Linked DNA regions of Labilibaculum antarcticum. Each later gene encodes a partner of the first gene's protein in a complex. Links are inferred from orthologs where the notes say so. Each region holds a gene or a part of one and is shown on either strand. Other genes may lie near its edges.

The links.
Region 2: the proteins of mnmE (region 1) and mnmG are in contact, whole or in part, in a solved structure (PDB 9HIP), measured with the Escherichia coli proteins. The link is inferred for Labilibaculum antarcticum from one-to-one orthologs.

The regions. Positions count from the first base shown.
Region 1 is NZ_AP018042.1:5,178,995-5,185,428, forward strand. The notes cover bases 3,196-6,137. They hold mnmE (tRNA uridine-5-carboxymethylaminomethyl(34) synthesis GTPase MnmE), read left to right. Parts: upstream 3,196-3,938; coding sequence 3,939-5,336; downstream 5,337-6,137. Other genes in these bases: ALGA_RS20720 (YqaA family protein), read left to right, coding at 3,196-3,230; ALGA_RS20725 (hypothetical protein), read right to left, coding at 3,333-3,686; ALGA_RS20735 (helix-turn-helix domain-containing protein), read left to right, coding at 5,578-6,137. Also shown: ALGA_RS20700 (DUF6155 family protein), read left to right, coding at 25-528; ALGA_RS20705 (NAD(P)H-dependent flavin oxidoreductase), read right to left, coding at 546-1,490; ALGA_RS20715 (hypothetical protein), read left to right, coding at 2,032-2,382; more of ALGA_RS20720, read left to right, coding at 2,610-3,195; more of ALGA_RS20735, read left to right, coding at 6,138-6,434. UniProt on the Escherichia coli protein: Exhibits a very high intrinsic GTPase hydrolysis rate. Involved in the addition of a carboxymethylaminomethyl (cmnm) group at the wobble position (U34) of certain tRNAs, forming tRNA-cmnm(5)s(2)U34.
Region 2 is NZ_AP018042.1:2,313,160-2,319,650, forward strand. Bases 1,180-4,178 are described here. They hold mnmG (tRNA uridine-5-carboxymethylaminomethyl(34) synthesis enzyme MnmG), read right to left. Parts: upstream 3,619-4,178; coding sequence 1,741-3,618; downstream 1,180-1,740. Other genes in these bases: ade (adenine deaminase), read right to left, coding at 1,180-1,578; ybeY (rRNA maturation RNase YbeY), read right to left, coding at 3,770-4,178. In the rest of the region: more of ade, read right to left, coding at 1-1,179; more of ybeY, read right to left, coding at 4,179-4,195; ALGA_RS09120 (ATP-binding protein), read right to left, coding at 4,198-4,605; ALGA_RS09125 (hypothetical protein), read right to left, coding at 4,598-6,491. UniProt on the Escherichia coli protein: NAD-binding protein involved in the addition of a carboxymethylaminomethyl (cmnm) group at the wobble position (U34) of certain tRNAs, forming tRNA-cmnm(5)s(2)U34.

The DNA.
Region 1 (6,434 bases):
TTGCGTTTTAAATTTTGAGAGCAAATGAGTAAAAAAGACTTAAAAGAATACCTTCAACCACTAAATAAGAAGCAACTTCAAGAACAAATCACAGATCTTTATTCAAGATTTAAAGAAGTGAAGCAGTTTTACGATTTTGCTTTTAATCCTCAGGAAAATAAATTATTGGAAGAGTGTAAATTCAAAATATCAAAAGAATACTTTCCAGTCTCGAGGCGTAAAGCAAAAATGAGACGCTCGGTCGCTCAAAAATTCATTCGCCACTTCAAGAAACTTGGCGTTGAACCAAGTTTAATTGCGGATGTAATGCTTTATCAGATTGAAATAGCAATCACCTACACTTCCAGTAAATACGTTAAGCAGGAAGCCTTTTATAAAAGTATGCTTAAATCTTTTGCCGAGGCAGTTACTTATATCAATGGAAATGCCATCAGAAACGATTTTAATGATCGAATTGTTAGAATTGCAGACGATGTGGCAGAACAGAATTGGATGGGTTGGAGAGGATTCGAACAATTAATCAAATAATAAAAACAGTGTATAGGCTATATTAAATCCTTAATAACTTCCGGAACAGAGCGAATACTTTTGACAGCTTCAATACTTGGCCCAGCGCACCAAACATTTTGATAACTCGCTTTAAACGCAGATTTTTTGACCTTATTCATTCCTTGCCAAGCAAGAATTAGTTTTGCATATTTTTTTAAAACAGAACTGTTATTGATCAGCCATTCCCAAAGATTAGACTTTGTGCCAATTCGCTGAACATAGGAAGTGTTAATTACTGTAAGCGGCGACCCCGTTAATTTACTTGTTTTTACAATATCTTTTGAACCAAATTGAATCATGGCTTGCTTATACTCTTGAGATACGTTAGCTTCGTGAGTGGCGATAAAAATAGTCCCCACTGAAACTCCTGCGGCGCCCCACTCCATCATTTGTGCCACCTCCATTTTATTCATTATACCACCTGCTGAAATAATGGGAATTGTTGTGGACTGAATCAATTGAGAAATTAATTCCTTTGCCGACAAATCACCACAATGACCTCCAGCCTTTGAATTAACCGCGATTATTGCATCTGCTCCTAATTGTTCCACTTTTATTGCATATCTCACATCTGTAACATCACAAAAGACTTTTATTCCTAATGGTTTGCAGGCTGTAATTACTTCTTTGGGATTTCCTAAGGAAGTAATGATAAAATCGACCTTAAGCTCAAGCAAAGTCAATAATTGAGATTTGTATTTTGGGTTGGATTTATTTACAATTAAATTAATGCCAAACGGCTTAGAACTCGCCTGTCGAATTTCCCGAATTGCGGCTCTTAATTCCTTTTCTGTTCGGTAGTTGAGAGCTGGTATTGCGGCGGTACAACCACACTTTAAAGCTTCAATCACCATCTTTGCGTTGGATATTAAAAACATTGGAGCAAGGAGTATTGGATGCTCAATACCCAAAATTTGCTTTAGAGTAGATCGTTGCTTCATATACAAAGTAGTTAATGATAAGAAGATACAAATAATTCACTTAATGGAAGGCACAAAAAAAAAGACCGACACTTTCGTATCGATCTCTTTGTACGGATGAAGGGACTCGAACCCCCACGCCTCTCGGCACCAGATCCTAAGTCTAGCGCGGCTACCAATTACGCCACATCCGCGTTTCATTTGATTGCGATACAAAGATGGGGATTTTTTCTTATCCTCCAAATCTTTTTAAAGAAAAAATTCTCTACAGCTCTTTATTGATAGGCATTACATGACTAAACAAGTTGAATTTCAAGCTTATCTGATTGTTTAAAAAAAAAATAAATTTTGTGAAATATATAGTGGTTGTCCAACTTTATCAATAATTTCACTTATCCAAGGATTTTCTGATTGTTAACACTCATTTTCAATTGACGTTCTCATAAGTGAAAACCCTACTTACAGATCATTCAATATAAAAACACATTCACGCAACATAAATTAATTACTCAGAATCAAACGCTTAAATCACACACCAAAATTTTAACAAATTCTAACATAAATGCGACAAGGCTTTGAAGTAGATTTTCATATATTTGCTCAAGAATTTAAAACTATGCGGAATCCATCTGTCATTCTGGTTATCTTATCACTCTTCTTTCTTGTGATACCAATCATTCAACAAATGATTAAGGTAAAACAAGAGAGCAAGCTGGTATTGCTTACCGATACGGTCCCCAATTCTGATGAATCATCATCGGAGTATGGAGATACAGACATTGAAGATCTGGATGTGCTTTCTCTCCAAAAAACAGAATTCTATTGCTGCGACTTTGTTAATAACACTTATTCCTACAAAGCAACGAACTACCATTGCGGACGAAAACTCGAATCTCCACCGCCCCAAGCTTAAACCTTCTTTCTTGTAGTAAATTTTAACGAATTCAGATTGTTTTCATTCTTTATTTAACGATTGCTATTGTCATTCTCTGAGAGAAATTGACAGCTTCGAAGCGCATGTATATTTTTCATCCAATAGATTCAGAATAAAACCACAATCAATTGCATGATTAAATATATGTTTCTAACAAATTATTGTCCGAATGTTATTGCTTTATTAAAATAGATTATAGCTAAATAATGCCACAAATTGCACGAAAAAATCGAAAACCAAAATTTCAATTGCTACACCAATATTATACCTACACTGGTTTTTATCAATTTATTGGTAATAATTTGAAGAAGGCCGTTATTCCTTTCCTGCTAATAGTTGGTCTTATTTTATTTCTGGAATATTATGTGTTGGATTTTCAAAGTCTGTTTCATGAAACAACTAAAGCCTATTCCAGATTGAATGTATTCCTGCTCTTTTTTATTTCAGAATCGGTATTGGGATTAATTCCTCCGGAGTTGTTTATTGCCTGGGTGAAAACACTTCCTGCGCCAGTACTAAATCTTTCTATTCTTGCCCTACTCTCTTATTTGGGTGGATGCGCCTCTTACTTTATTGGAAAAACAATACTTACAATACCTGTTGTAAAAACTACGGTTGAAAGTAAAATGCACAAACACATTACCAATCTGAGGAAATGGGGAGGATTTCTTATTGTAGTTGGAGCGCTGTTGCCAATACCATTTTCCATTGTAAGTATGGCGTCTGGAATCATCGATTATAGCTTTAGAAAGTATCTTTTGTTTGGATTGTTTCGTTTTTTAAGGTTTCTTCTGTTTGGTCTGGCCATTTTTAATATTATGAGTTAGAAATTCAGCAAGCACACTTCAACTTAATCAAATAGACAGAATAAAAAAGATCGATACTCATGTACCGATCTTTTTTTATATCAATAAATAAAACGATTTTTCTTAGCTCTCAATTGGCTCCATTACAAACACACCAAAACAGTCATGATCATCGTAACTATGACCTACTATCTGATTGTTGGCATTCAGGATTCCTTCCCAAGTATCTAAATGGTATTCAAATTCTTTTTCAACATCTAGCAATTCAACTTTTGTTCCTGTCACTTTAAAAGTAACACCGTCAAAACTACCTTCTACATCCTGTTGAACTCTAAAGGGAGTTTCATCATCAATTCTCTCAGTATAGACCACAACTCCAGTAAGCGCTTCCCCTATTTGGGTAAACTCGGCAAATCCTTCATCCTTGCCAAAGCCAAAATCTTCATTAAAAGTCCAACGACCAGTTAGTGATTTCATATTGTTAGTTGGTTTAATTCTGTTTTATAATTTAAGATCAAAGGTAAAAGATTAAAGTGGAAAGGTGAAAGGTTAAAAAGGATAAAGGGGAAAAGGAATAAGTATAAAAAGAAAAGTGTATTCCAAAGAGATGTAAAAAGTAGAATGGCTAATGGTAATACAAGTTACACAGATCCATATTTAGTGAGCAGATCCATTCATAATTAGCAATTCTCTTCTATCTTTGCAAAACATTATTACAATTAGATAAATATGATTGATCAATCTACTATATGTGCAATTTCTACAGCTCCAGGAAATGGAGCCATTGCGATTGTGCGCCTTTCGGGAACCAATGCACTTACAATTTGCGATAAAGTATTTACAGCGGCAAGTTCAAAGCAAATAAGTGAACAAAAAGCCAATACAGTTCATTTTGGAACCATTCAAGATGGCGAAGATATTATTGACGAAGTTTTGGTGAGTATTTTTAGAGCACCTCACTCCTACACCGGCGAAAACAGCATTGAAATTGCTTGTCACGGTGCTCCTTTTATTCAATACCGTATTCTTCAGGTTTTGCTTAAGAACGGGGCTCGTAGTGCCACTCCTGGGGAATATACGCAACGTGCCTTTTTAAACGGCAAAATGGATCTTTCACAAGCCGAAGCTGTCGCTGATTTAATAGCATCAAGCTCGGCAGCGGCTCATAAAGTTGCATTGCAGCAAATGCGTGGAGGGTTCTCTAACGAAATTGCCAATTTACGTGGACGATTACTAAATTTCATCTCCTTAATTGAATTGGAATTAGATTTTGGGGAAGAAGATGTTGAATTTGCAGATCGTACTCAACTAACCAATTTAGTGAATGAAATACAAAGCTTAATACAGAAGTTGGTTAATTCATTTGAGCTAGGAAACGTGATTAAGAACGGTGTTCCTGTTGCCATAGTTGGAAACACAAATGTTGGTAAATCGACACTGTTAAACGCTCTTCTGAATGAAGATCGTGCTATTGTTTCAGATATTGCAGGAACTACGCGTGATGCGATTGAAGACACCATTAACCTTGGTGGAATAACCTTCCGATTTATTGATACTGCAGGTATTCGAACTACTCTGGATAAAATTGAGAGCATGGGAATCGAGCGTACTTACAGCAAAATGAAACAAGCTCAAATCGTCCTTCTACTGATTGATGCCGACCGTACTATTGAAGATGTAAATGATTCGATTCTTAGGGTTAATCAAGCTATCAATCGCGAAACTCAGCATTTGGTAGTTTGTATCAATAAAATTGATTTGATAGCAGATCCTCAAGGATTCGCAAAAAGATTAATAGGAATAAATGCAGATGACAAAATGCTCTTCATATCTGCAAAACAAAAGCATAACATCGACTCATTAACCGATGAACTGCTTAAAACAGTAAATATGGGTGCCATTAACGAGCAAGATGTAATTGTCACGAATATTCGCCATTTTGAGGCACTTAAAAATGCTTTGGGGAGTATCGATAGAGTTAATAATGGTTTAGAAGGTCAAATCCCAACCGATTTCTTGGCTCAGGATATTCGCGAGTGTCTTCATTTTCTTGGCGAGATAACCGGAGACATATCAACTGATGAAGTTTTAGGGAATATATTTAAGAATTTCTGCATCGGCAAATAACAAAGTAGAAAAAACATCAAAACAAATCATTTACCACTGATAATCAATACACGCAAAACCCTTTGAAATAAAGGGTTTTGTCGTTTTTAGTATCAATCCCATAGAATTCGTTAATTTTTGTACCTCATTTGTATAACTTTTAATTTTTCACTACCTTGTATGTAGATGATATGCAAGACAATGAAATAATTAGACTAACATAGACTGCAATATAAGTGAGTAGACTAAAATTGGCGAATTTATGAGTAGTAATTTACAAATAAAGAAGGTGTGTGCATGGTGTGAAAAACCATTTGTTGCAAAAACTACAACAACTAAATACTGTTCCCACATTTGCAACTCTAGAGCTTATAAAGCTCAAAAAAAGAAAGAGAAAATCCAGCAACACACCAATCTGAATATTTTTGACATTTCAGAACAATCATACGATTATCTGAATAGTAAGGAATATCTTAAAGTAAAAGAAGTTTCTACACTTCTTGGTTTGTGCAGGCAAACGATATACAATCTCATCTATACTGGCCAATTAAAAGCATCAAAAATATCACCAAGAATAACACTCATAAAACGTAGTGATATCGATGAAATGTTTGCTCAAGCAAATTCAAAACAGATCGACCCCATTCAATTGGTTAAAAAAGAAATGGAGTTTTATTCATTTTCTGAAATTAAAGAAAAATTTAATATTGGTGATACCTGGACATATAAGCTTATCAAGGAAAACGATATTCCTAAAGTTAAACGAAAAGGGAAAAGTTATTATAGCAAATCACACATAGATAATCATCTCAAAGGAAAAAACTTATCTAGCCAAATTGAAATAGACGATTGGGCAACAATCAAAGAGCTGTGTAACGAATTACATATGAAAGAATCAGGAATCTACTCTTTGGTTTCCCGAGAAGGTATTCCCAAAAAGCGAGAAGGAAGAAACATGCTATATTCCAGGAAGCACATCTTAATTTCGAAAGGTTTACAAAAAGAATCCTCCCCTCAATTTTACTCTATAGAAGAAGCTATGTTGAAATTTAATCTTTCCAGAGATAGCCTCTACTCTATCATTAAGAAGCACAGCATATCAAAATTAAAAGCTGGCAA
Region 2 (6,491 bases), 2.9 Mb from region 1 along the record:
TTTAAGTTTTGGAATAACGAGTAAAGACATAAATGCAAGTGTCATAAATGGTGATTCAAAATTTGAACCAAGAGCCGAAGCAAAATCATTTAATTTGGCATACTCCCTAACTAAGTCTTCCCCGGTCTTGTTCGACATCAAACCAGCAACCTCTAATCGAACCGATTCACTTTCCCCATTATTTACAGCAACAATCCCACCCTTCATTTCAATTAAGGTATTAATTGCATGTAACAATTCTTCATCGCTCGTGCCAACAGCAATAATATTGTGACTATCATGAGCAATACTCTCTGCAATGGCTCCTTTTTTATAACCAAAGCCTTTTGCAAAACCCATTACCGGATTACCATTATCGTATCGACTCATCACAACCATTTTCAACAAATCATTATCTACATCCGAAACAACATTTTTATCCACAACCTTCGGTTTGCACAAAACGGAATCCGTTATTAGATCACCATCCTTCACCACCATTGCACGCAATGAACCATTTTCCGCTTTTACAATTAAATCGGATAACTGAATTGGTTTGCGACTAAAATTATTCAAGATAATTTCATTGCTTACATCAAACAAAACCTCATTGTCTTTATAAATGCAAACTCCTTTTCTAAATGCTTGCTCTACAATAAATGATTCAGGATTATCAATCACAATAAAATCTGCCGAATGACCAACTTGAAGCAAACCCAAATCTAAACCGTAGTGATGAATTGGATTGTAACTTGCTGCCCGAAGTAATGAAAATAAATCAAGTCCTTTTTTCAGTCCTTTTTTAATCAGGTAATTTATATGCCCTTTTTCAATTAAATCATCCGGGTGTAGATCGTCAGTACACAGCATGATTTTTTCTGGATGAGTTTCTAATAAAGAACAAAGTGCATCAAAATCTTTAGCGGCGCTTCCCTCTCGTATTTGAATCATCATCCCTAATGAAATTTTTTCAAGAGCTTCCTCTAAAGTAGAACATTCATGATCTGCAGAAATACCTGATGCCACATATTTTTTCAGATCCTGCCCTTTTAATCCAGGAGCATGACCATCTATTTTTTTCCCAAGTTTTTTACAGGCAACTATTTTTTTGAGTACCTCAAGATCATCGTTTATTACCCCTACAAAATCCATAACCTCTGCAAGACAAACCACCTCTTCTCTCTTCAGTAAACTTTCCACAATATTACTGTCCAAAACAAAACCTGAAGTTTCGTGAGGAGTTGCAGGAACACACGAAGGAACACCGAAGCGAATTTCCAACGGAACTTTTTTAGCATCATTAATCATGAAATCGACACCAATCTCGCCCAACACATTTGCTATTTCGTGTGGGTCTGTCACCAATCCCAATGTACCCTGTCGAACTGCTAAATTTGCAAATCGACTTGGTATCAAGAGCGAACTTTCAATGTGCATATGTGCATCAACAAGTCCTGGTAAAATATAATGATCCGGAACAGAATCTCTTTGCGTAACGGAAGTAATTCGCCCCTCTTCAACCACAACTTCAGCTTTGATTATTTCTCGTGAAATTACATCTATCACTTTACCTGATATTGAAAATGTATTACTTGTCATGTCTTGTATATTATCAATTTTAATGATCTTATTAAATTCATAGAATAGCTCAATATTGCCTTCAAAAATGCCCGAAATAAGCCTTCTCAAGTGTGAAAAGCCGATTTCGGGCATTTTAAGGAGTAAACTATTTTAAAATACTCCTTAGTTCCACGTGGAACGTTATCGTCCCATGAGCACTAAAAGAACGTTTATGTCGCTAGGTGAAACACCCGATATACGAGATGCCTGACCGATGGTTTGCGGTTGTATTTTATCCAATTTTTGTCTGGCTTCAGTCGAAATTGATTGTAAACTTGTGTATTCAAAACGACCTTTTATATTTATATTTTCCAAGCGTGTTAGTTTTTCTGCTATCAACTTTTCTCTGTTGATATAGCCTGAATATTTTATAAGAACCTCCGCCGCTTCAATAACTTCTTCTCGCCTGCTTGGAATTGAATCTATCAATTCTTTTAACGGTAATACATCTTCCACTAAATCCAAAATTTGAACTTGAGGTCTTAGAATAATATCATATAATTTCACCCCTTGCTTTAATGGAGCTGTTCCTAATTTCGCGAGTACTGGGTTTAAAAATTTTGGTTTGCAACTAAACTCTTTACAAAAGGTAACCAATTTATCTCTAAACTCAATCTTCTCTTTTAGCAAATTCATTCGTTTTTCTCCAACCAATCCCAACTCAAAAGCCTTCGGACTTAGTCGTAAATCGGCATCATCCTGTCTTAATAAAATACGATATTCTGCTCGAGAGGTAAACATTCGGTAAGGCTCATCAACACCTTTTGTTACCAAATCGTCAATTAGAACTCCAATGTAAGCTTCATCTCTATTTAGTGTAAAAGCGTCCTTTTCTTGTACCGACAAGCCTGCATTTATACCTGCCATCATTCCTTGAGCTGCAGCTTCCTCATAACCGGTTGTTCCATTAATCTGGCCGGCAAAAAATAAATTAGAAACTAATTTGGTTTCCAGTGTATGATAAAGTTGAGTGGGATCGAAATAATCATATTCAATTGCATATCCCGGACGATACATTTTCACCTTTTCCAAACCCGGAACTTGCTGAAGCGCTTTTAACTGAACATCCCAAGGTAGACTGGATGAAAATCCATTGACATAATACTCATGAGTGTACTCTCCTTCAGGCTCCAAAAAAAGCAAATGCTCTTGTTTCTCTGCAAAAGTTGACAGTTTAGACTCTATACTCGGACAATATCTTGGTCCTGTACTCTGAATCGTTCCATTGTACATTGGTGATTCCTCAAATCCTTTGCGTAATTCATCATGAACTTTTGGATTTGTATACGTAATATAACAGGGTCTCTGAGTAAGAGTTCTATCAACATGGTCGGTTAAATAAGAAAACTGATAAAATCCTTCTTCCCCATCTTGCCTCTTCATTAGAGAAAAATCGATACTTCGACCATCTAAACGGGCCGGCGTTCCTGTTTTCATTCTGCCTACCTCAAAACCGACACTTTTCAATTGTTCACTAATACCTACTGAGGCTGGTTCTGAAGTTCGCCCCCCTTTTTCTTGCTTGCTGCCAACATGTATTAATCCATTAAGAAAGGTTCCATTAGTAAGAATTACTGATTTGGCTGGAATATCAATTCCTAATTTGGTTGTCACCCCAACAGCTTTCCCCTCTTCAATAAGTATCCCAACAACGGCATCCTGCCACATGTCAAGATTATCTGTATTTTCAACAATTTTTCTCCATTCTGAAGAAAAAATCATTCTATCGCATTGTGATCTTGGGCTCCACATAGCAGGCCCTTTGGAGCGATTTAGCATTCGGAATTGAATGGACGAACGGTCGGCAACTATTCCTGTAAACCCTCCCAAGGCATCTAATTCACGAACAATTTGCCCTTTTGCAATTCCTCCAATAGCTGGATTACATGACATTTGAGCAATTTTATTCATATCCATGGTAATCAAAAGAACCGAAGATCCCAGATTTGCCGCAGCTACCGCCGCCTCACATCCGGCATGACCGGCACCAACCACTATAACATCGTACTTAGGCAACATATATTATAAGATATTTGTATTCGTTATTCTTTAATATTCTTCCGTGAAAATAATCATTCGCCTACACAGCTGATAACCAGCAACATACAAAGATTAAACCCTGGCTGAAAATCTAGTATTCAGATTAATAAACTCAAAAAATTTTACAAATTTAATCAATATTGGAAAGTAATGCTAATGATTCGTCTTCCTTTTGAGTCATTATTTCCTGATCCTCATCAGTTTTATCGTCAATTTCCATTAAATGAAGGATTCCATGAATCATTACACGATGCAATTCCTGAAAGTAATCGCATCCATATTCTTTTGCGTTATCCAGAACTGTATCTATACTAATAAATAAATCTCCTGATACAATATCAGAAACGGTATAATCAAAAGTAATAATATCCGTAAAATAATCGTGATTCAGGTGTTCACGATTCATTTCAAGCAAGTAATTGTCGGAGCAAAAATAGTAATTTATCTCCCCTATTTCGTAACCATTAGTAACAACAACGCGATTGATCCATTCGCTTAAACGCTCCTGATCAATCGCGGGAATATTAGTTTCACACGAATCGTAAGTAATCACCATTTTTATCCAAAAATAAATTTCATTTCTACTATTGCACCATTTTTAGCGAATTCAATATCATCCGCTAAATGATTCATTAAAAAGATTCCTCTTCCATGTGTTTTTTCCAAATTCTCAGGTAGAGTTGGATCAGGTATATTCGAAAAGTCAAATCCTTTTCCTTCATCCCCCACAATAAAGCTTATCGACTCATCATCGATATTGTATTCAATTTTCACCTTTTTATTAATATCTAACTGGTTGCCATGCAAGATTGCATTATTCACTGCCTCGATAATGGCAACCGAAATTTTCCCGTAGATTTCAGAACTAAGGTTATGAGATGATGAAATTTCATCTATGAGTTTTTCAACTCTACTTATATTTTCTAATTCGGACGGAAAGACTAGCAATTTTTCTGATTTAGTCATTATTAATTTTGATCATGTAATCCAAATACAATTTATTATAGTAATCGAGCATCTTTACATAAGAGTCATCAAAAAGTCCCTCAAAATCTGTTCGTACTCTTTTATACTCAAATATTTCTATAGGGTTACTCAATTTGATAATATTTCCTGAATTACTTTCCCTTTTTTTGTCAAAATCTTTTTCTCTATGGGCGTTTTCAGCTTCTAATAAACGTGAAATTATTCTATTCTGTCTATTAACGGTATTCGAATTTATAGAAAAATTTGATAGATCCAATTCCGTTTGATCAATCATTTTCATTATTTCACGTAATATATTCTCTGTTTCATCTCCTACACCTCCTTTTTGCATCATTTCGCTTAAACTTTGTTTAAACATTTCCTGCTTTTGTAAGAATTTGCCGAGCTTCTCTGATGAACTTTTTTTGCCATTTCCTGATTTCATTTCATTAATCATCTCCTCGAGCATCTTCTTTAATGACTGCTGCTCTGATCGCATACCTGAGAAGGATGGCTTGCCTCCTTTTTTATCGCCTATTTGATCTCCAGGCATGGCATTTGCCATTTGCTCCATTAGCTGTTTCAATGCCTCGGAAAGAAACAATGACAATTCATTAACTTCAGTTAAGACTTTTTGTTGTGTAATGTTGGCTTGAATTTTTCTACGGTTGTTCGCTTCTTCAAGAACCTGATCGAGATAATTACTAATATCAAAAATTCTATTTCCAATTAATGCCGCAACCTGAGGTGAGTGAGCTGAAAGAGAAAGTAAGGAATCCTGTATTAAAAGATACTCTTCCTTTAGTTCTCCCTGTTCCTCAATCACTTTAACAAATAGCGGATTTCGATAATCTACCGTTTTGTAATCAGTTAGTAAGGCTTCCTGTTGAAATGAAAATTCCATCAAGTTATTCAGTAAGCGAATCAAATTATCAATATCAACGGTAAGTTGAGCACCTACACTTTGAGACAAATTATTATTCAATTTTTGGGCAAGTGCTTTTTGTTTCTTCGAAGTGGCTTTCATATTTTTTGAAGCCTTCGCATTTTTTCCTTCTTCTAATAAATTTTCGGATTCTTCCATCATCTCAGAAATCTCCTGAAGATCTTCCGATGGATTTTGAAATTGATACGGATCACTAATGCCCGAATTTTTCTCAAGAAGATTTTCAAGATCTTTTTCTAAATCCTTCCATTTTTGCGTGTCCTTAAGCTGCTGAGAATTCATTTTTTCATCCTGCTTGCGCCCTAGGGTACTAATATCCTCTTGATTGTCGGCTATTTTATCGATCCTTTCAATTATTTTACTCATACGAGTCTCAATATCATAACGTTCCAGCAAACTCAGGTTGCGATCCATTTGCTTCTGGAAATCTTCGAACGACATGTTTAATTGGTTCCCAAGCTTGTTTAAATCATCAGATTTAAAATCTTCGGCTAATTTGTTAAATTCTTCAAATAATTTCTGCAATTCATCATCCATTACATTCTCAAGAAGCTTTTCAATTTGTTTTTGCTTTTCGAGTAGCAAAGCATCTTTCTCTCCTAAAGAATTCATCAATTGATTTTTCTTCAGATTTTCATTTTTGATGGTATTCAGCAATTCATCTAATTCTTTCTTTTTAGATTCTATTTGTTGAAACATTTGTTGTTGCTGCCATTTGTCTCCGGTTCCATCCAAAAAGTTTTTTTGAAGACGTTTTATATCTTCTTGAATGGATTGACTCAAATCAATTCCTTTTTCAATTCGATTAGAAATACTATCCTGAATGTTTGTATTTAAATCGTATAATTGTTTCGAATCTGGTATTAATAATGAAAAATGTTCGGAACGAGTCATCTTCGGTTTATTTACCTCATCGTTATCAAAAACTTCAAAATAATAT